Regions from separate parts of the Rahnella sp. BIGb0603 genome, predicted to be linked through region 3. Evidence: predicted binding sites of a transcription regulator. Region 3 holds the regulator's gene; each other region holds the start of a gene.
What was found. The regulator CRP, encoded in region 3, controls carbon source genes, mostly activating them, when cyclic AMP is high. The targets are predictions, from matches to a motif close to ATGTGANNNNNNTCACAT.
Positions count from the first base shown of each region.

Region 1: the regulator CRP is predicted to act here: its motif matches at 2,917-2,934, upstream of udp (uridine phosphorylase).
Region 2: the regulator CRP is predicted to act here: its motif matches at 3,345-3,362, upstream of idnO (gluconate 5-dehydrogenase).

Region 1 covers NZ_JANUEX010000012.1:17,095-23,983, reverse strand. Annotated here, with positions in the region: gene M2403_RS23340 (dienelactone hydrolase family protein) at 1-321, opposite strand, end outside; gene katE (catalase HPII) at 493-2,775, shown strand; gene udp (uridine phosphorylase) at 3,065-3,826, shown strand; gene M2403_RS23325 (DedA family protein) at 4,021-4,548, shown strand; gene rmuC (DNA recombination protein RmuC) at 4,706-6,226, shown strand; gene ubiE (bifunctional demethylmenaquinone methyltransferase/2-methoxy-6-polyprenyl-1,4-benzoquinol methylase UbiE) at 6,374-6,889, shown strand, end outside.
Region 2 covers NZ_JANUEX010000003.1:525,763-532,651, reverse strand. Annotated here, with positions in the region: gene M2403_RS10855 (GMC family oxidoreductase) at 1-244, shown strand, start outside; gene M2403_RS10850 (cytochrome c) at 241-1,644, shown strand; gene M2403_RS10845 (SDR family oxidoreductase) at 1,706-2,449, opposite strand; gene idnO (gluconate 5-dehydrogenase) at 2,462-3,226, opposite strand; gene M2403_RS10835 (LacI family DNA-binding transcriptional regulator) at 3,433-4,416, shown strand; gene M2403_RS10830 (MFS transporter) at 4,592-5,947, shown strand; gene M2403_RS10825 (L-fuculose-phosphate aldolase) at 6,005-6,658, opposite strand; gene fucR (L-fucose operon activator) at 6,887-6,889, shown strand, end outside.
Region 3 covers NZ_JANUEX010000009.1:27,250-34,138, forward strand. Annotated here, with positions in the region: gene M2403_RS20655 (LysR substrate-binding domain-containing protein) at 42-953, shown strand; gene M2403_RS20660 (OsmC family protein) at 955-1,362, opposite strand; gene crp (cAMP-activated global transcriptional regulator CRP) at 1,725-2,357, shown strand; gene M2403_RS20670 (YccS/YhfK family putative transporter) at 2,419-4,494, shown strand; gene M2403_RS20675 (aspartate aminotransferase family protein) at 4,684-5,898, opposite strand; gene M2403_RS20680 (aminodeoxychorismate synthase component II) at 6,021-6,596, opposite strand; gene M2403_RS20685 (putative adenosine monophosphate-protein transferase Fic) at 6,689-6,889, opposite strand, start outside.

The sequences.
Region 1 (6,889 bases), on a different contig from region 3:
GCGTGGATCGCCCTGACGGAAATACAGCTCAGGCGCGATAGCCAGATATCCTTGTTTTGCCAGCCGGCGGCAGACATCCTGAATATGTTCGTGAACGCCAAAAATCTCCTGAACCACCAGAATGATTGGTAATTTTCCGGAGAAGTTTTCCGGCCGGGCGAGATAGGCGGGAAGATCTTCACCCTGCGAAGGAATGGTCGTCTGACCCGCGTGAAGCCCGTCGGTGTCGGTATGAATAGTCGTGCTGGCAACCGGTGTCACGGCAGGGGCAAAGCTGGTCGGAGCCTGTTTCAGTGTCAGTAATTCTTCTTCTTTTTTCATCGTGGTCTCCATGCAAGTGTCCATACGGAAATCTGGCTCTATGGATTAAAACTATAGCCGGAAAGCTGGAACAGCAAGGCAGAACAGATGTTCTATACTTAAAAGTTATGCAGGAAATATGTCAGGGAAGAACCATAGAACGTCCGAATCTTTCATGAGGAGTCATGTTCAATGTCGAAATCACCGTCTAAAACGACCAAGAAAAGTGAGTCAAAATCGGTAAGCCGAGCCCCTGCCACAGGCAGTCAATCTTCTCAGCCGGGCCTGGGCAATCTCGCGCCATCCGACAGCGCTTATCAGGCTTCACCGCAACCCACGCCGCCCGGCAAAGAACCGACCGCCTCCGGCAGTGCCAAAAGCCCGGAGAACACCAACGCCAAACTCGATGCGCTGGAGCGACATCGAAAAAATGGCGAGAAGCAGCCGCTGACAACCAATCAGGGCACCAAAATTGCTGATGACCAGAACTCGCTGAAAGCAGGCAGCCGTGGGCCGACGCTGCTGGAAGATTTCATCCTCCGCGAGAAAATTACCCATTTTGACCATGAGCGGATACCTGAACGTATCGTTCATGCGCGCGGTGCCGCCGCGCACGGTTATTTCCAGCCTTACCGCAGCCTGAAAGCGCTAACGAAAGCCAGTTTCCTCTCCGACCCGAAAAAGATAACGCCGGTCTTTGTGCGTTTCTCGACGGTGCAGGGCTCGAAAGGGTCTGCAGATACGGTTCGTGATATTCGCGGCTGGGCCACCAAGTTTTATACCGATGAAGGGATTTATGATCTGGTCGGTAATAACACGCCGGTCTTCTTCATTCAGGATGCCCATAAATTTCCTGATTTTGTCCACGCCGTAAAACCCGAGCCGCACAACGAAATTCCGCAAGGTGCCAGCGCGCATGACTCCTTCTGGGACTATGTTTCCCTCCAGCCCGAAACGCTGCATAACGTTTTTTGGGCGATGTCTGACCGGGGCATTCCGCGCAGTTACCGCACGATGGAAGGTTTCGGGATCCACACTTTCCGCTTTGTGAATGCCAAAGGGAAAGCGACGTTTGTCCGTTTTCACTGGAAACCGCTGGCGGGTAAGGCTTCTCTGTTGTGGGACGAGGCACAGAAACTGGCGGGAAAAGATGCCGATTTCCACCGGCGCGATTTGTGGGAGGCCATCGAAGCCGGCGATTATCCCGAATATGAACTGGGCGTTCAGCTGATCCCGGAAGAAGACGAATTCAAGTTTGATTTCGATTTGCTCGACCCTACCAAGCTGATCCCTGAAAAACTGGTGCCGGTGGAGCTTGTCGGGAAAATGGTGCTCAACCGTAATCCGGACAACTATTTCGCGGAAACCGAGCAGGTCGCTTTCCATCCGGGACATGTTGTGCCCGGCATTGATTTTACAAATGATCCGCTGTTGCAGGGGCGTTTGTTCTCTTACACCGATACGCAAATCAGCCGTCTGGGCGGGCCGAATTTCCATGAAATCCCGATTAACCGGCCAACCTGTCCGTACCATAACTTCCAGCGTGACGGGATGCACCGGCAGGATGTAGATACCAATCCGGCGAATTACGAGCCGAATTCCATCAACAATAACTGGCCGCGAGAAACGCCACCGGCTGCGTCCGGAGGCGGATTTGAAAGTTACCCTGAGCGTATTGATGCTGAAAAAATTCGGCAGCGAAGTGAATCCTTCGCAGAATACTATGCGCATCCGCGCCTGTTCTGGCTGAGTCAGACGCCAGTGGAGCAGGATCATATCGCCGGAGCATTCTCCTTTGAGTTGTCCAAAGTGGTTCGGCCGTATATTCGCGAACGCGTGGTGGATTTGCTGGCGCACGTTGACCAGACTCTGGCGGCCATCGTCGCGAAAAATCTGGGCATCACACTTTCCGCGCAGACAAGAAAGGTTAAGCCTCCGAAACCGGTTAATGGTCTGGAAGCCGATCCATCACTGAGTTTGTACGCCAGCGGAAAAGGGACGATAAAAGGGCGTCAGGTGGCCGTGCTGCTGGGCGAAGGCGTCAACGCGGCTGATGTGCTGGAAACCTTGCAGGCGTTACAGGCTGCCGGTGTTCATCCCAAACTTCTGGCCAGCCATTTGGGAAATGTAATTGCCGATGATGGTTCGGCATTGCCAGTAGACGCCACGTTTGCCGGTTCGCCGTCGATTACCGTGGACGCTGTTATTGTGCCTCACGGCCACATTGATGCTTTGCTGATGAACGGCGATTCCCGTCATTATGTGCTTGAAGCCTATAAACATTTGAAAGTTATCGGGCTGAGCGGAGACGCCCGTCGCTTTAAACCGCTGCTTGGGCTGACGGATGACGTACCGGAGGACGGGATTATCGAGGGCGAAAAGGCGGAAGGAAAATTGCTGAAAGAGTTCCTGAAAGAAATGGCTAAACATCGCGTCTGGTCGCGTAGTGCGGCAGCCGGAGCGGTTCCGGCCTGACTTGAATTTTTATCAGCCTCACTGGCAGGCGGCGTCATTCATCAGTGATATGGCAACGCCTGCTTTTATTTTTCCGTTCGGGAAAATACTTCATCCTGCAAAGTATCAGTCTGGTTAAAATTTCGGCGTAATACATTTAATTTGTGATTTATGTCACAAATTAAATGTATGCGTGATTCTTGTTGTTACATCATAGTGACTGCCGTCACGAAATAACGTCACAATGTTCAGTACAGTTGCCGGGTGTTCCTCCTGCCAATAAATGACCTTACATACAGAGGAGTTTGTTATGTCTCAGCCTGAAGTTTTCCATCTTGGCCTGGCCAAAAAAGATTTAAACGGTGCCACGCTGGCGATTGTTCCCGGCGACCCGGAACGCGTGGAGAAAATTGCCAAACTGATGGAGAACCCGGTGCGTCTGGCTTCTCATCGCGAATTTACCTCATGGCGTGCTGAGCTTGACGGCAAATCTGTGATCGTTTGTTCAACCGGTATCGGCGGCCCGTCTACGTCCATCGCGGTGGAAGAGCTGGCACAGCTGGGCATCCGGACTTTCCTGCGCGTAGGTACGACCGGCGCTATTCAGCCGCACATCAATGTGGGCGATGTTCTGGTCACAACGGCTGCTGTTCGTCTTGATGGCGCGAGCCTGCACTTTGCACCGATGGAATTCCCGGCTGTCGCCGATTTCGCCTGTACCACGGCGCTGGTCGCGGCGGCAGAATCTGTTGGCGCTGCAACGCACATCGGCGTAACCGCGTCTTCTGACACCTTCTATCCGGGTCAGGAACGTTACGACACCTTCTCTGGCCGCGTTGTTCGTCGCTTCAAAGAATCGATGAAAGAATGGCAGGAAATGGGCGTGATGAACTATGAGATGGAATCCGCCACACTGTTGACCATGTGTGCAAGCCAGGGCCTGCGCGCAGGTATGGTTGCCGGTGTTATCGTAAACCGCACGCAGCAGGAAATTCCTGACGCGGAAACGATGAAAAAGACCGAAAGCCACGCGGTGAAAATCGTTGTAGAAGCCGCTCGTCGCCTGATCTAAAAAATACTAAAACAAACACATCACATCTGTGGGCTGCCTCTGGCGGCCCATTTTTTTGTCCCGATAATCAGATCTGTTAAGGTCGTGTTAGTAAAGTGTCTGGAATAATTTATCAATCCGGCTATTTATCTGCTGATAAAAAACTGCTGATAAAAAGCCGCTGGCACAAAACCGCTGACAAAAGGAACTGCTTTTTGACTGTTCACGACATTCTGGATTACACAACGACCTTTATTCGCGCACATCAGGTGTGGGCTGCGCCCATCGTCTTCTTTCTGGCTTTTGGTGAGTCTCTGGCATTTCTTTCCTTGTTGCTTCCTGCGACGTTTATCTTATTAGGGCTGGGAGCGCTGATTGGCGAAACCGGTATTCCTTTCTGGCCCATCTGGGCCGCTGCCGCGGCGGGTGCTTTCTTCGGCGACTGGCTTTCTTATTGGGTCGGCAACCATTTTCAGGACAGAGTGGGCAACTTCTGGCCGTTCTCCCGCCATCCGCAAATGCTGATCCGCGGGCATGCATTCTTTGAAAAATGGGGCATGCCGGGCGCGTTTATCGGCCGCTTTTTTGGTCCGTTGCGCGCCGTAGTGCCGCTGGTAGCGGGGATATGTGGCATGCCAAAGAAATATTTCCAGATTGCCAACGTGACCTCCGCACTGATCTGGGCATTCGGCATTCTGGCGCCGGGCGCTTTTGGCATCCAATGGCTGAGCCGCTGGTTCTGAATCCTGCGCTGCATCGCTGAAGTCTTCAAGCGGCGCGGGCGGGAGAAATTCCTTTTTGGAAGACGTCTCGCAAAGGCGTCATGCCCCTGAAAATAGACTGGACATCCATACAGCCTGCTATTACCGTGACCGCAAGTGATTTTAAGAAGGAATGCGCGTGGATATCAGTATTTTGTACGCCCTGGGCGCAGGGCTAATCGGCCTGTTATTCGGCTGGCTGGTCGCCAGTTTGCGGCAACAGCGGCAGCAGGCGGAGTACGAAACACAGCGCCGGTTGCTGGAGCATTCGCTGGAGCAAATGAAGGCGGAAAATGACGCGCACAAAAATGAGCGACAAGCCGTTCAGCAGCAAATGCGTGAAGCGGAACTTGAGCTGCGCAAATTGCACAGCGCGGCGGCAGCCAGCCAGGAGAAATTGCAATTGCTGGCTCACTGGCAAAATGAATGCGAGCAGCTGAACCAGGAATTACGTGCCCAGCGTGAAATTAACAGCGCTCAGGAAGCCGAGCTGCGCGAGGTTTCTACGCGGCTGGACGAAACGCGCATGGCGGCAGAAGACAAACAGCGCCTGCTGATCAACAGCGAACAGCGCCTGAGCAGCCAGTTTGAAAATCTGGCTAACCGTATTTTTGAACAAAATGGTCGCCGGGCCGACGAACAGAACAAGCAAAGCCTGGATAAACTTCTGCTGCCGTTGCGCGAGCAGCTTGATGGTTTCCGCCGTCAGGTGCAGGACAGTTTTGGTCAGGAAGCCCGTGAACGTCACACGCTGGCGCACGAAATCCGTAACCTGCAACAACTGAACGTTGAGATGGCGCGTGAAGCGGTGAACCTCACCAAAGCGCTGAAAGGCGATAATAAAACGCAGGGGAACTGGGGCGAAGTGGTGCTCAGCCGCGTGCTGGAAGCGTCCGGCCTGCGCGAAGGTTACGAATATCAGACGCAGGTCAGCGTTCAGGTTGATACGAACAGCCGAATGCAGCCCGATGTGGTGGTGCGTCTGCCGCAGAATAAAGACGTGGTGATCGACGCGAAGATGACGCTGGTGGCCTACGAGCGTTACTTCAACAGTGAAGATGACAGCGAGCGTGAAGCGGCGCTGAATGAGCATATCGCGTCCGTTCGCGGCCATATCCGTTTGCTGGGTCGTAAGGATTATCAGCAGCTTCCCGGTTTGCGCAGCCTTGATTACGTCCTGATGTTTATCCCCGTTGAACCCGCTTTTTTACTGGCTATCGACCGGGAGCCAGAATTGATCAGCGAAGCACTGCGTCACAATATTATGCTTGTCAGCCCGACAACGCTGCTGGTGGCTTTGCGTACAATCAGTAATTTATGGCGCTATGAGCATCAGAGCCAGAACGCCAAACGCATTGCCGATCGCGCCGCCCGTTTGTATGACAAGCTGCGGTTGTTCGTGGATGACATGGAGTCGATGGGACAAAGCCTCGACAAAGCGCAGGGAAGTTATCGCTCCGCGATGAATAAACTCACGCAAGGCCGTGGTAATCTTATCGGGCAGGTTGAAAGTTTCCGTGCTCTGGGGGTCGAAGTTAAACGGCCTATCAGCCCCTGTCTGGCTGAGATAGCGAAAGCGGAAAATGAACCAGAAGATACCGCATCTCTGCCCGATATCTCTGATGCGGAAGAAGAACAGGCGCTGAACCCGCGTGAATAATTAAAGCTGGCAAAGGTTTCCACTGGGTCGGACTGATTCAATAAGTGAATCTTTGCAATATGTTGAATCACCATCGGTGATGGGGCTTTCTAACGGGTTCTGGTACACTTCTCCCCAAGAGTTTGACTGAAAAAGCAGGCATAAATAATGGAAAAGCAGACGCAGGAAACCACCCATTTCGGTTTTCGTACAGTAGCCAAAGATGAGAAGCAGGAAATGGTGGCGGAAGTCTTCCATTCCGTTGCGGCAAAATATGATTTGATGAATGACCTGATGTCTTTCGGCATTCATCGCATCTGGAAACGTTTCACCATTGATTGCAGCGGTGTGCGTCAGGGCCAGCGTGTGCTGGATCTGGCCGGTGGCACCGGCGATCTGACCGCGAAGTTCTCCCGTCTGGTGGGCGAAAAAGGCGAAGTTGTGCTGGCAGATATTAACGACTCCATGCTGAAGATGGGCCGCGAAAAGCTGCGTAATCTCGGCATTGTGGGCAACGTTAATTATGTTCAGGCCAACGCTGAAGCTCTGCCTTTCCCTGATAATTATTTCGACTGCATCACCATTTCTTTCGGTCTGCGTAATGTGACTGAAAAAGAAAAAGCGCTGCGTTCGATGTTCCGCGTGCTCAAGCCGGGTGGCCGTCTGCTGGTTCTGGAATTCTCC
Region 2 (6,889 bases), on a different contig from region 3:
AGAATTCAACATCACCACCAGCCTGAACGCCAACAACCACATCATGGGTGGCACGATTATGGGCAACGATCCGAAGGATTCCGTGGTGAACGGCGATTGCCGGACTCACGATCATGCCAACCTGTGGTTACCGGGTGGCGGCGCAATCCCGTCGTCCAGCGTAGTGAACAGTACGCTAACCATGGCTGCGCTGGCGCTGAAAGCCGCAGACGATATGTCGAAAAAACTGGCAGGTGCAGCATGAAAAAACTTCTCACCGCCTGCCTGTTAACTGCGTCCCTGAGCGGTTTTGCCGTTGCACAGGACAACGAGGCAGAACTCGTCCGCCAGGGCCAGGAAGTCGCGACGGCCGCAGACTGTCAGGCTTGTCATACGGCACCTGAGGGTGGAAAGCCGTTCGCGGGCGGATATGAAATCCATTCGCCGATGGGCACGATTTACACCACCAACATCACGCCGTCGAAGCAGTTTGGTATCGGGAATTACACCGAAGAACAGTTCACCCGCGCTGTGCGCGAAGGTGTGCGTCCGGACGGTGCAAATCTGTATCCGGCCATGCCGTACACCTCTTACAGCCATATGAGCGATGCCGATATGCACGCGCTGTATGTTTATTTCCAGCAAGGTGTGAAACCGGTCGAACAGCCGAATACTGAAACTGCCCTGCCGTTCCCGTTTAACATGCGTATTGCGATGGCGGGCTGGAATCTGATGTATCTCGACAGCACGCCGTTTAAGCCGGATCCGACCAAAAGTGAGCAATGGAACCGGGGTGCGTATCTGGTGAACGGTGCCGGACACTGCGACACGTGCCATACGCCGCGTAATCTGATGATGGGTTCGGTGACGGATAAACCGCTGGCGGGCGGCATGGTCGGCCCGTGGTACGCGCCGAACATCAGTTCTGATCCGGTCAGCGGCATTGGCAACTGGTCGCAGGCTCAGCTGGTGGAATACCTGAAAACAGGCCGGACCGCCGGGAAAAATCAGGCCGCGGGCGGTATGGCGGAGGCGGTGCAAAACAGTCTGCAATACATGTCTGACACCGATCTGAACGCAATTGCCTACTACCTGAAAAACAGCACGCCGGTTCGCGATCCGCGCGATACACAGGCGGCAGACACCTTCGGTAAGCCGGTAAATGTGGAAGACGGCCTGCGCGGCGCACATCCGTTTAACGCGAATAAAACCATCGACAACGGCGCGGCATTGTTCAGCGGGTATTGCGCCAGCTGCCACCAGCCGGACGGCTCAGGCAGCAAAAATCAGGCGTATCCGTCGCTGTTTAACAACACCGCGACCGGCCTCGGAAATGCGTCTAACCTGATTTCCGCCATTCTTTACGGCGTCGATCGCCAGGTGGGCGACCATCATGTTCTGATGCCAAAATTTGGCGTGGGTTCGTACGTCGGTCAGCTCGACGATCAGCAGATTGCGGATATCTCCAACTATGTGTTGAAAAACTACGGCAACGCAGGCGTTCAGGTCAGCGCGCAGGATGTGGCGGTATTACGCGCAGGCGGCCCGGTGACACTTCTGGCAAAACTGCAACCTTTCATGGCGCCGGCGATGATCATCGGCGTGATCATTCTGCTGGTGCTGATTTTCTGGCTCGGCAGAAAGCGTAAAGTCAGAAAAGCATAATCACGAAAGATGAAATGCAAAACGGCCCGATTCGGGCCGTTTTTTTTGAATGCGAAAAGCGTTACCCCCGTCCGACCAGCGGCATCGCGCTGGCCATCACCGTCATGGTCAGAACGTTGGTGCCCGGCGGCAATCCGGCCATAAAAGCCACGGCTTCACCGACGCGCTCCACCGCAATGACCGGCTCTTCGGCAATATGCCCGTCGGCCTGCATCCTGCCTGCCAGCGCTTTATTGCCCATATCCGTTGCGGCGTTGCCGACGTCAATCTGTCCGCACGCAATATTGAATGCGCGGCCATCAAGTGCCGTGGATTTGGTCAGCCCGGTAATGGCGTGTTTGCTGGCGGTATATGGCGCGGAATTCGGACGCGGCGACAGCGCCGAAACAGAGCCGTTATTGATAATGCGGCCACCCTGCGGAGACTGCTGTTTCATCAGTTTGACCGCCGCCTGCGTACACAAAAATGCGCCGGTCAGATTAGTGTTGATCACCGAAAGCCAGTCTTCCACCGCAAGCTCATCAATGGGCACATCTTTCACGTTATTCCCGGCGTTATTAAACAATAAATCCAGCCGCCCGAAGGTTTCCTGAATATCTGCAAACAGCGCGGCGACCGACTGCGGGCTGGTGACATCCAGCTGACGCGCCACCGCTTGTCCCGGTGCAAACTGTGCCACGGCCTGCGCCAGTTTTTCCGTATTGCGCCCCGCCAGAATGACCGTAAACCCAATACCCGCCAGCGATTTCGCAGCGCTCAGCCCGATACCGCTGCCACCGCCGGTGACCAGTGCGATTTTGCTCATAATTTTCCTATACTAAACGGCGGCCAGCATGCCGCCATCGATAAAGAGTAAATGACCATTCACGAAATCTGACGCCCTGGATGACAGATAAACCGCACCGCCGACCAGCTCTTCCGGGTTGCCCCAGCGCGCGGCTGGCGTGCGTTTGCACAGCCATTCGGAAAACTCTTTGTTATCGACCAGCGCCTGCGTCATGTCGGTTTTGAAATAGCCCGGCGCAATGCCGTTCACCTGAATATTGTAGCGCGCCAGTTCGACGCACATCCCGCGCGTCAGCATTTTCACCGCACCTTTGGAGGCAGCGTACGGCGTAATGGTGTCGCGGCCCAGCTCACTTTGCATCGAACCGATATTGATGATCTTGCCGCGCTCACGCTGGATCATGTAACGCGCAACTGCCTGCGACACCAGGAAAACAGACTTCTGATTCACCGCAATCACGTCGTCCCAGTCTTTTTCCGGGAAATCGGTAAATTTGTGGCGACGCTGGATCCCCGCGTTATTCACCAGCACATCAATCGGGCCAATGGCCTTTTCGATATGGTCAATCGCCTGATTCACTGCCTGGCTGTTCGTGACATCAAATGACACAGCGTGTGCGATAAACCCTTCCGCACGCAGCGCTTCAGCGGCCTTTTGTGTCGATTCCTGCTGCGTGCCGTTGACGATAATTTCCGCCCCGTGCTGCGCCAGCCCTTTCGCCAGCAGGAAACCCAGACCGCGCGTAGAACCGGTGACCAGAATCTTTTTATTATCCAGGGAGAAGAGATTTGTCATGACGTTGGCCTTATTAAAAAGCTGCTTATGAAAAGTTAGCCCCACTACAACGGTTTACCGGCGGCCAAACTGTGATGCAGATCACCTTGGAGGATGTTAAAAAACCCTGTTACTCCCGATGTGATCATCATCATTTTGATAACAATCTCCGGCGCTTTCTGTTTCAATAATCGGGTATATTTTGGGAAATAATCAGGGAAACCCGCATGAGAAACCAGCGCGTGACATTACAGGACATCGCCCAACTGGCGGATGTTACCAAGATGACGGTCAGCCGTTTTCTGCGCACGCCGGAAAAAGTCTCTCCTGAAACCCGCGAACGCATCACCAAAGTCATGGAAGAAGTCGGTTATCCGCTGGAAGAAGCCCGCGGACCGGCCAAAGCGCCGCGCATCGGCATTCTGGTGCCCTCTTTTAACAATCAGATTTTCTCCGATTTGCTGGCCGGTATTGAGTCCGTGACGTCCGCGCAGGGCTACCAGACGCTGGTGGTGAATTATGATTACAGCAAGGACCGCGAAGAAGAGCACATTATCAACCTGCTCGGTTATCAGCTGGCAGGGCTGATCCTCACGGATTCCGTGCATACGCTCAAAGCCGATAAGTATCTGAATGCGGCTGAAATTCCTGTCGCTCAGGTGATGGATCTCGACGATCAGAATGGCCGTATTGCGGTAGGTTTTGATAATCAGCAAGCCGGATATGACATGGCGAATACGCTGCTCGCCAGCGGCAAGGAGCATGCGGTGTATTTCGGTTCGATGTCAGACGCGCGTGACCAGAAACGCTATCAGGGCTACAGCCAGGCAATGACTGAACGCGGGCTGACGCCGGTGCATATCACCCCGAATAAGGTTTCATCGGTGTCTATCGGCGCCGGAATGTTATCGATGGCGCGCCAGCTGTATCCGCACACCAATGCAATTTTGTGTACCAACGACGATATTGCCGTCGGTGTGTTACAGGAATGTCTGAAACTGGGCATCCGCGTCCCGCAGGACATGGCGATTTCAGGTTTTCACGGGCTGGATATCGGGCTGGCGACCACGCCGTTGCTGGCCAGCGTTATTACTCCGCGCTTTGAAATGGGCAAGGTTGTCGCCGAAATATTGCTTAAAAAAATCAAAAAACTGCCGACCATTGAGCGTGTCGATTTGCACTACCGGATTTCCCTCGGTGGCACGATTTAACGTGCCCTTTTCTGCTATTTCCTTCCTGTCATCCTGCATGCCAACTACGGTGCAGGATCACGTTGCAGGTAACACCTTTTCTTAACATAATTCAACGTGACACCTGTCACGAAATACTTTCCTCAAAATGCTTTTATTAGGTCATCGCCGGATACAAGCACACAGAGGAAAGACGATGAATAATAAAATTCCTAAGGCCCGCTGGTTACGTGTAATAGCCCCAATACTTATCGCCTGTATTATTTCCTTCATGGACAGGGTCAATATTAGTTTTGCCATGCCCGGCGGAATGGATGCCGAATTAGGTATCACCGCATCAATGGCCGGTCTGGCTGCCGGTATCTTCTTCATCGGGTATCTGTTTTTACAGGTGCCCGGCGGAAGCCTGGCGGTACACGGCAGCGGCCGTAAATTCATCGCCTGCTCGCTGATTGCATGGGCGGTGATCTCCATTCTGACCGGCTTTATCACTAACCAGTATCAGCTGCTGTTCCTGCGTTTTGCGCTGGGTGTGGCGGAAGGCGGGATGTTGCCGGTGGTGCTGACGATGGTCAGCAACTGGTTCCCGGATAAAGAACGTGGCCGCGCCAATGCGTATGTGCTGATGTTCGCGCCGCTCGGCGGGATGATTACCGCGCCGCTGTCCGGCCTGATCCTGGATACGCTCGACTGGCGCTGGTTGTTCATCATCGAAGGGGCATTATCTTTCGTGGTGATGCTGTTCTGGTGGTTCACCATCAGCGACCGTCCGGAAGAAGCGAAATGGCTGTCTGAGCGCGAACGCGATTATCTGGTCACCGAATTAAACCGTGAACGCGAAGCACTGCGGGCGCTGGCACCGGTCAATAACGCGCCGCTCAAAGAGGTCTTTCGCAATAAATCTATCGTCAAACTGATTGTCATTAACTTCTTCTATCAGACCGGGATTTACGGCTACACGCTGTGGCTGCCGACTATCCTGAAAAACCTCACCGGCGGCGACATGAGTTCAGTCGGCATGCTGGCGATTATCCCTTATGTGGGCACCATGCTGGGGATCCTGGCGATGTCCGTGCTGTCCGATAAAACCGGCAAACGCCGCATGTTTATCGCCCTGCCGTTGTGCGGTTTCGCCGCCTGTCTGGCCGCATCCGTGGCGTTTGGTCACAATATTATGGCGGCCTACGGTTTTCTGGTCGGTGCAGGGTTCTTCCTGCAAGCCGCGACCAGCGCCTTCTGGACCATTCCGGGCAAAGTCACCACGCCGGAAGTGGCAGGCAGCGCACGCGGCGTGATTAACGGTCTGGGGAATCTGGGCGGTTTCTGCGGTCCGTATCTGGTCGGCGTGTTAGTCAGTCTGTACGGTCAGAGCACGGCGATTTATGCACTGGTCGCATCCCTGCTGATTGCCGCGCTGGTGACTACGCTGTTGCCGAAAGAGTGCGATATGGCGCTGATCCCGGGGGCAAAAGCCAAGGCCATGGCGGATGAATATGCCCGCGCCAAAAAAGCCCGCAAACTCCAGCAAATGGAAGCGCAGGGCGTGAACTGATTACTTTTGGATCCCCTGATGCCCGCCATATTCTGACGGGCATTTTTATTTCAGCCTTCAGGCTTCTTCCCGCGTAATAATTCCGTAGTGATGGAATTTATTCAGTACCGCTTCCATCGCTTCATCCGACAGAACCGGTACTTCCGGCGTCACCGGCAGCAGCATCAGATAAAGCCTCGCCAGCACTTCAACTTCCTGCGCCAGCCAGAGCGCTTTCTGCAAATTACTGCCGCAGGCAATCATTCCGTGGTGTTGCAGAAGAATCGCTTTGGATTGTCTGATCGCCGCTTCTGTATGATCAGACAACGCCTGCGACCCGAAAATCGCGTACGGCGCGCACGGGATCACCGTACTGCCGGTCGCCGCAATCATGTAATGAATGGCCGGAATGGGCCGGTTAAGAATGGAAACCGCCGTGCAATGTACCGCGTGGTTGTGAACAACGGCCTGTGCGTCGGGTCGTGCGCGATAAATGGCCTGATGGAAACGCCATTCGCTGGACGGTGTTTTGGCCGGATCGTGTCTGCCGTCTTCGCTGACCTCGACGATCTGCCGTGGCGTCAGTTCCTCATACGGGATCCCGGTTGGCGTAATCAGCATTCCGTCGCCATAACGCACGCTGACATTGCCGGACGTTCCCTGATTCAGCCCCATGCGCGTCATTTGCAGGCAGGTTTCTATAATTTGTTCAGCCAGCTGTTCTCTTTTCATGTTTGCCCCGTCGGTTTTGGTCTGCGTATTGTTGGTTTCTGTCACTTTATTTTGTAACGCAGGCGGCGCTGACCGGTGACCGGGCGGTAAAAATGTGACTGGCTTCTGATTATCCCGTATTCAGGGAACGATTCGCGCAAACCGCCACGCATTGGCGTGTCCGTTTCAGCGCAAAATGTTAAAAACGGTCAATCGGGATTGCCGTCATTGCCGGGAGAAAAATAAAAAATG
Region 3 (6,889 bases):
GGGTGATGCTTTTTACTGATAGGGCTTTCAAGCGAGGCGACATGCGTTATTTACCGAAATTGCAGCAACTCAAGGTTTTCCAGCAGGTTATCCGCAGCGGCAGTATTCGCGGCGCGGCGCGGGCGATGAATCAGTCGCAGCCCGCGGTCAGCAGAACCTTGCGGGAACTGGAACAAACGCTTGAAACTCAGCTTATCGTGCGCGGCAATCAGGGCATGGCGCTGACGGAAACCGGCCGTGCCTTTGCGCAGCGCATGCAGTTTATTCTCGAAGAACTTGAACGCGCGGCGGATGAGATCCGGCAGATTAATCAGTATTCGCAGGGTTCGGTGGCTATCGGGTTTTCATCACTGCTGGCGCTGACGGTATTTCCGGCCCTCAGTGAAGCGTTCAAAACGCAATTTCCCCAGTCCAAACTGCTGATTAAAGAAGGCCAGCTTTCGACGCTGTTACCGGCGCTGCGTGAAGGGAAACTCGATTTTGCCGTCGGGACCGCCGGGCCGGGTTTTCCGCTGGAGGATTTGGTGCGTGAGCCGCTGTTTAGCGCCCCTTTTGGCGTGATTGCGCGGCAAGGCCATCCGCTGGCAGATGCCACCACGCTCGACGAATTGCAATGCGCGCGCTGGGTGTTGCCGGAAACGGATATGGGTTACTACCAGCAGATTCAGCTTTCGATGAACGGCTTTAACGCACCAGCCGGGGAAACGCCGGTAAGAACGGATTCGGTAGTGTGCGGGCTGAATATGGTGTTGCAGTCGGATTATCTGACGATTGTGGCGAAGGCCATGCGCGCGCCGTTCGGCTTACAGGACAGGCTTTGCCTGCTCAATATCGATACGCTGCCGGAAGCGGAATATTGCGTGCTCTATTCGCAGAAATCGCCGCTGACGTTTGCCGCGCGGCGATTTCTGGATTTACTGCGAAGTCAGTGCCAGTCGTACCACTGGTCGTGACTTATTCGGCGTTCACTACTTCAAAACTGTGGGTGATTGTCGCGGCTTTGCCCAGCATCAGGGAAACGGAGCAATATTTTTCCGCAGACAGGCTGACTGCGCGTTCCACAATTTTATCCGTCAGGTCTTTGCCGGTGACGATGAAATGCAGGTTGATGTGCGTGAACAGACGCGGTGCTTCTTCGCGGCGCTGAGACGTCAGTTTCACTTCGCAGTCACGCACGTCGTTGCGGCCTTTTTGCAAAATAGACACTACATCAATCGCGCTGCAACCGCCCGCCGACATCAGCAACATTTCCATCGGGCTCGGGGCTTTGTCGCCCGCATTACCATCCATTGTGATCTGATGGCCCGACGCTGACTCACCTAAAAACGTCAGCCCTTCTACCCATTTTACGCGTGCGTGCATGTGCTCTTCTCCCGGTGGATAAATTCGTCAAATTTTCCCCTCAGACTACCCTTTCACCCAAAAACTGGCAACGTAACCCGATCGCCATCATGCTGAAGCGAGACAACAGAAGACAGCATTGCAAACCTGTGTTACAAACAAAGCCGAAACATACTTTCCAGTAAATTGCGGTGACGGTTTTTGCGGTTTAAGAACAGAACCCACGGTGTTAACAGCAATAATCAGGCTGTTTCACTCCGACATCCGCTTGCAGCATTTCTGGGGAGTTATATGCTGAAAGGGCGCTTTTTAAAGTAAGTGCCGTACAGGGAACTCTGAGCCCTGTGATTTTGGGCAGCGATAACAACAGAGGATAATAGCAAATGGTTCTCGGCAAGCCACAAACAGACCCGACTCTCGAATGGTTCCTGTCTCACTGTCATATACATAAGTATCCTTCTAAAAGTACGCTGATTCACCAAGGTGAAAAAGCCGAAACGCTGTACTACATCGTGAAAGGGTCGGTTGCCGTCCTGATTAAAGATGAAGAAGGCAAAGAAATGATACTGTCATACCTTAACCAAGGTGACTTCATCGGCGAGCTGGGACTCTTCGAAGAAGGGCAGGAACGCAGTGCCTGGGTGCGTGCTAAAACTGCCTGCGAAGTGGCTGAAATTTCTTATAAAAAATTCCGCCAGCTGATTCAGGTAAACCCGGATATTCTGATGCGTCTTTCCGCGCAGATGGCAAACCGTCTGCAAGTGACGTCAGAGAAAGTCGGCAATCTTGCCTTCCTCGACGTAACAGGCCGTATCGCGCAAACTTTGCTTAATCTGGCTAAACAGCCTGATGCAATGACCCATCCGGACGGGATGCAAATCAAGATAACCCGTCAGGAAATCGGCCAAATCGTCGGTTGTTCACGTGAAACAGTCGGACGTATTCTCAAAATGCTGGAAGATCAAAGCCTGATCTCCGCACACGGTAAAACGATTGTCGTTTACGGCACACGTTAATCCCTCAGAAATTGGCGCGACAGCTAACTGTCGCGCCTTTTTTATGGGCTAAGCTTTACGCATGACGCTATGGCGAAGACTGTTCTATCATCCCGAAGTTAACTACGCGCTGCGCCAGACGCTGGTGTTGTGCCTGCCTGTTGGCATTTGCTGGCTTTTTGGCAATCTGCAAATGGGTCTGCTGTTCTCTCTGTGTCCCGCCTGCTGCAATGTCGCGGGTCTGGATACGCCACACAAACGCTTTTTCAAACGTCTGATGGTCGGCGGCACGCTTTTTGCCCTGAGCAGCATTCTGCTGCAAGTGATGCTGGAAAGCTGGCACATTCCCCTGCCGCTCATCATGCTGTCGCTGGCGTTACTGCTGGGCGTGACCGGTGAAATCAGCCCGCTGCATGCGCGTCTGTTGCCCGGTGCGCTGGTGGCGACCATCTTCACGCTGAGCATGGTGGGTCTGCGTCCGATGTGGCAAGCTCCGGCGCTGTTCGCCGCAGGCACCGCCTGGTACGGTATCTTTAACTGGGCGTGGTTTCGTATTTCAAAAGAACAACCGATGCGCGAAACCCTCAGCCAGCTCTATCTGCAACTGGCAGATTACTTCGAGGCGAAATACAGCCTGCTGACGCAACACACCGATCCTGAAACCGCGCTACCGCCACTGCTGGCGCGTCAGCAACAGGTTATCGATCTGATTGCCCTGCTTTATCAGCAACTGCACATGCTGCCGCAACACGGACATCATCATCACCATAAGCGACTGTTCCAGCGTTTTCAGGTCGCACTCGATTTGCAGGAACACATCACGGTGAGCCTGCATCAGCCGGAAGAAGTGCAAAAGCTGGTGGAAGAAAGCCACGCCGAAGCGGTTATACGACGTAATGCGCAGGTGATCTCCGCCCGTCTGCGGGTCATCGCTGATGACATTCTTTATCACCGTTTATCCGGGCGATTTACGATGGCCAACGAACTGGCCGCGCTGGAGAAAATCGCCGCGCGCAATCCGGAGAATCCGGTCGGTCAATTTTGCTATTACCATTTCAGCCGCATTGCGCGTTTATTGCGGACACAACGTCCGCTGTACCGACGCGATCTGATGAACACTCAGCCCCGCTTACCTTTCTGGCCGGCATTGAAAAGTTATCTTTCCTTTAAATCGGTCGCGCTGCGCAATGCTGCCCGGCTGGGCATCATCCTGGCGATTGGCAGCAGCCTTGGTCTGTTTTTCAATCTGCCCAAGCCCTACTGGATTTTGCTGACCATCATGCTGGTCAGCCAGAACGGCTATAACGCCACGCGCGTACGTATCCAGCATCGTGCGCTGGGGACGCTGGCCGGATTACTGATTGCATCCGGATTGCTGAAGCTGGAATTACCCGAAAGCACCACGTTGCTCTGCATGCTGCTGATTACTTTGTTGTCCTACACGGTTTTACGCAAAAACTACGGGCTGGCAATGGTAGGTATGACAGTGACAGCCGTGTATACCCTGCAACTGCTGGCGATGAATGGCGTACATTTTCTCGTACCACGGCTGATAGATACGCTGATCGGCTGTGCGCTGGCTTTCGGCGGCACCATCTGGTTGTGGCCGCAATGGCAAAGCGGTTTGCTGCGCCAGAATGCGCATCAGGCGCTGGAAACCTATCAGAACGCAATCCGGTTGCTGCTTGAGGAAAATCCGGATACCGCGAAACTCGCCTACACCCGAATGCAGGTCAATCAGGCGCATAATAAACTGTTCACCTCACTGAATCAGGCAATGCAGGAACCGGGCTTTAACTCGCATTATCTGGCGGATATGCGTCTGTGGGTGACGCACAGTCAGTTTATTGTCGAGCACATCAATGCGATGACTATTCTCGCCCGCGAGCACTACATGCTGCCGGAGAAACTGGCGACGGAGTATTTGCAGACCTGCGAAATCGCGCTGCAAAGCTGTCAGCAGCGGTTGCTTTACGACGGGCCCGGTGGTGAGAACACCTTGTTTAATGCGCCGGAGCTGCATCCGGATATGCCGCTGACCGAAATGGAACGCCACCTGCGGAGGGTGATATCGCATCTGAGTGTGATGCATACTATTTCGTCACTGGCGTGGAAGCAGAGACCACATCATGGGATCTGGTTAACGCGGCGGGCGTAATTTATAACTCCCTCCCCTGCGAAAGGGAGGGGTGGGGTATTAAGGTCGGCTTAATTGTCTGAGTTGCCCTCAAACCAACACCCCATCCCAGCCTTCCCCTCGTGAAAGGGGAAGGAGCAAAAGCAAAACCGTTCAGCCATTGCAGGATAGAAGTAAAACGTCGATCTCCCCTTCGCAAGGGGGGAGCAGTCAGCCTGTAACTTTTGCCACAGCTTTCTCAAAGCGCCCCATCCCTTCTTCAATATCCGCGAAGTCGATAACCAGTGATGGTGCAAACCGGATCACATTCGGGCCCGCCACCAGCATCATCAACCCGAACTCAGCGGCGGCGGCATGAAACTCTCCGGCGCGGTTTTTGAAGGCATCCGACAGCTCGGCGCCAATCAGCAACCCCTGGCCGCGGAATTCGCTAAAGACAGAATATTTCTGGTTGATGGCATCCAGCGCGCTGATGAATTTCTCGCGGCGTTCATTGATACCGGCCAGCACGTCTGGCGTATTGATAATATCCAGTGCGGCTTCGGCGACGGCACAGGCCAGCGGGTTACCGCCGTAGGTGGTGCCATGTTTGCCCGGCTCCATCACCGATGCAACGTCTTCCGTTGCCAGCATGGCGCTGACAGGGAAACCGCCGCCCAGCGCTTTGGCTGTGGTCAGAATGTCCGGCGTCACGCCGTAATGCATGTAGCTGAACAACTTACCGCTACGCCCCATACCGCTTTGCACTTCATCGAGCACCAGCAGTGCCTGATGTTTGTCGCAAAGTTCACGCAGCCCTTGCAGGAATTCTTTGGTGGCCGGTGTCACCCCGCCTTCGCCCTGAACGGGTTCGACCACAATTGCGCAGGTATGGTCGTCGATCACCGCTTTTACCGCGTCCAGATCGTTGAAGGGCACATGTACGATGTCAGCAGGTTTCGGGCCGAAGCCGTCGGAATATTTCGGCTGTCCGCCGACTGAAACGGTAAACAACGTGCGGCCATGGAAAGCGTTATGGAAAGCGATGATCTTACTTTTGTACGGGCTGTGGCGGTGGGAAGCATAATAGCGCGCAAGTTTGAATGCGGCCTCATTAGCTTCAGCGCCGGAGTTGGCAAAAAATACGCGGTCGGCAAAAGTGGCGTCGATCAACTTCTGAGCCAGTCGCAGAGCGGGTTCGTTGGTAAATACGTTACTGACATGCCACAGAGTTTCACCCTGTTCATGCAAGGCTTTAACCAGTGCCGGATGACAATGTCCCAGCGCCGTTACCGCGATACCGCCAGCGAAATCAACGTATTCGGTGCCCTGCTGGTCCCACACGCGGCTGCCTTTGCCCTTCACCGGAATGAATTTCGCAGGTGAATAAACCGGCAAAATCACTTTGTCGAATGTGCCCCGATCTACCGCTGATTTTTCTGCCATAACCGTTTTCCCTTACTAAAGTAATATGAAAATATAATCACAAAATATGCATAAAAAATCACGCACAGGCAAACAGAAATCACACCTGATGGGTAAGTAATTTTATCAGCAAGATTAACTGATTAGATTTTAAGGAAATTATCCAGAAGCTGATGCCCCTGTTCACTCAGAATGCTTTCCGGATGAAACTGAACGCCATGCAGCGGTAAGGTTTTGTGCATGATGCCCATAATTTCGTCGCGCTGGCCTTCGCGCTCAGTCCACGCGGTGACGTCAAAGCAATCGGGCAGCGTTTCGGGCGCAATCACCAGGGAATGGTAGCGCGTCACCGTCAGCGGATTATTCAGCCCGGTAAAAACGCTGTTGCCGGTATGGCAGATGGGAGAAGTTTTGCCATGAATGGCCTGGCGGGCGCGGACGATCTTTGCGCCGAATGCCTGCGCCATTGCCTGATGCCCGAGGCAGACGCCGAGTACCGGCAGTTGACCGGCAAAATGGGTGATGGCTTGCAGGGAAATTCCCGCCTGATCGGGCGTACACGGGCCGGGCGAAATCACCAGATGTGACGGGGAAAGCTGTTCGATATCCGCAATCGTCAGCTGATCGTTACGCACCACGCTGACTTTTGCCCCCAGCTCGCAAAAATATTGGTAGAGGTTGTAGGTAAACGAGTCGTAGTTGTCGATCAGCAGCAGCATGGTCAATCCCGGTAAAGTCGAAAAATTTACCGGGTAATTCTACGCATTTTTATCCGCAGGCTTCAGCCTTTTTGTCGATCAAGGTGCGCCGGTCAATGTGCCTCATCGATTTCACTGATCACCTGATTAAAAATCGCCACCAGGTCTGTTTCATCGCCAAAAACCGCCGTTTTGTTGGCGGCCAGCCAGCGCTCACGCCCGACTTTGGCCCACTCAATGTCATAACCGGCGTGGATAACCAGCTGCTCGATGAATATTCTCAGCGCGCGCCCGTTACCTTCCCGGAATGGATG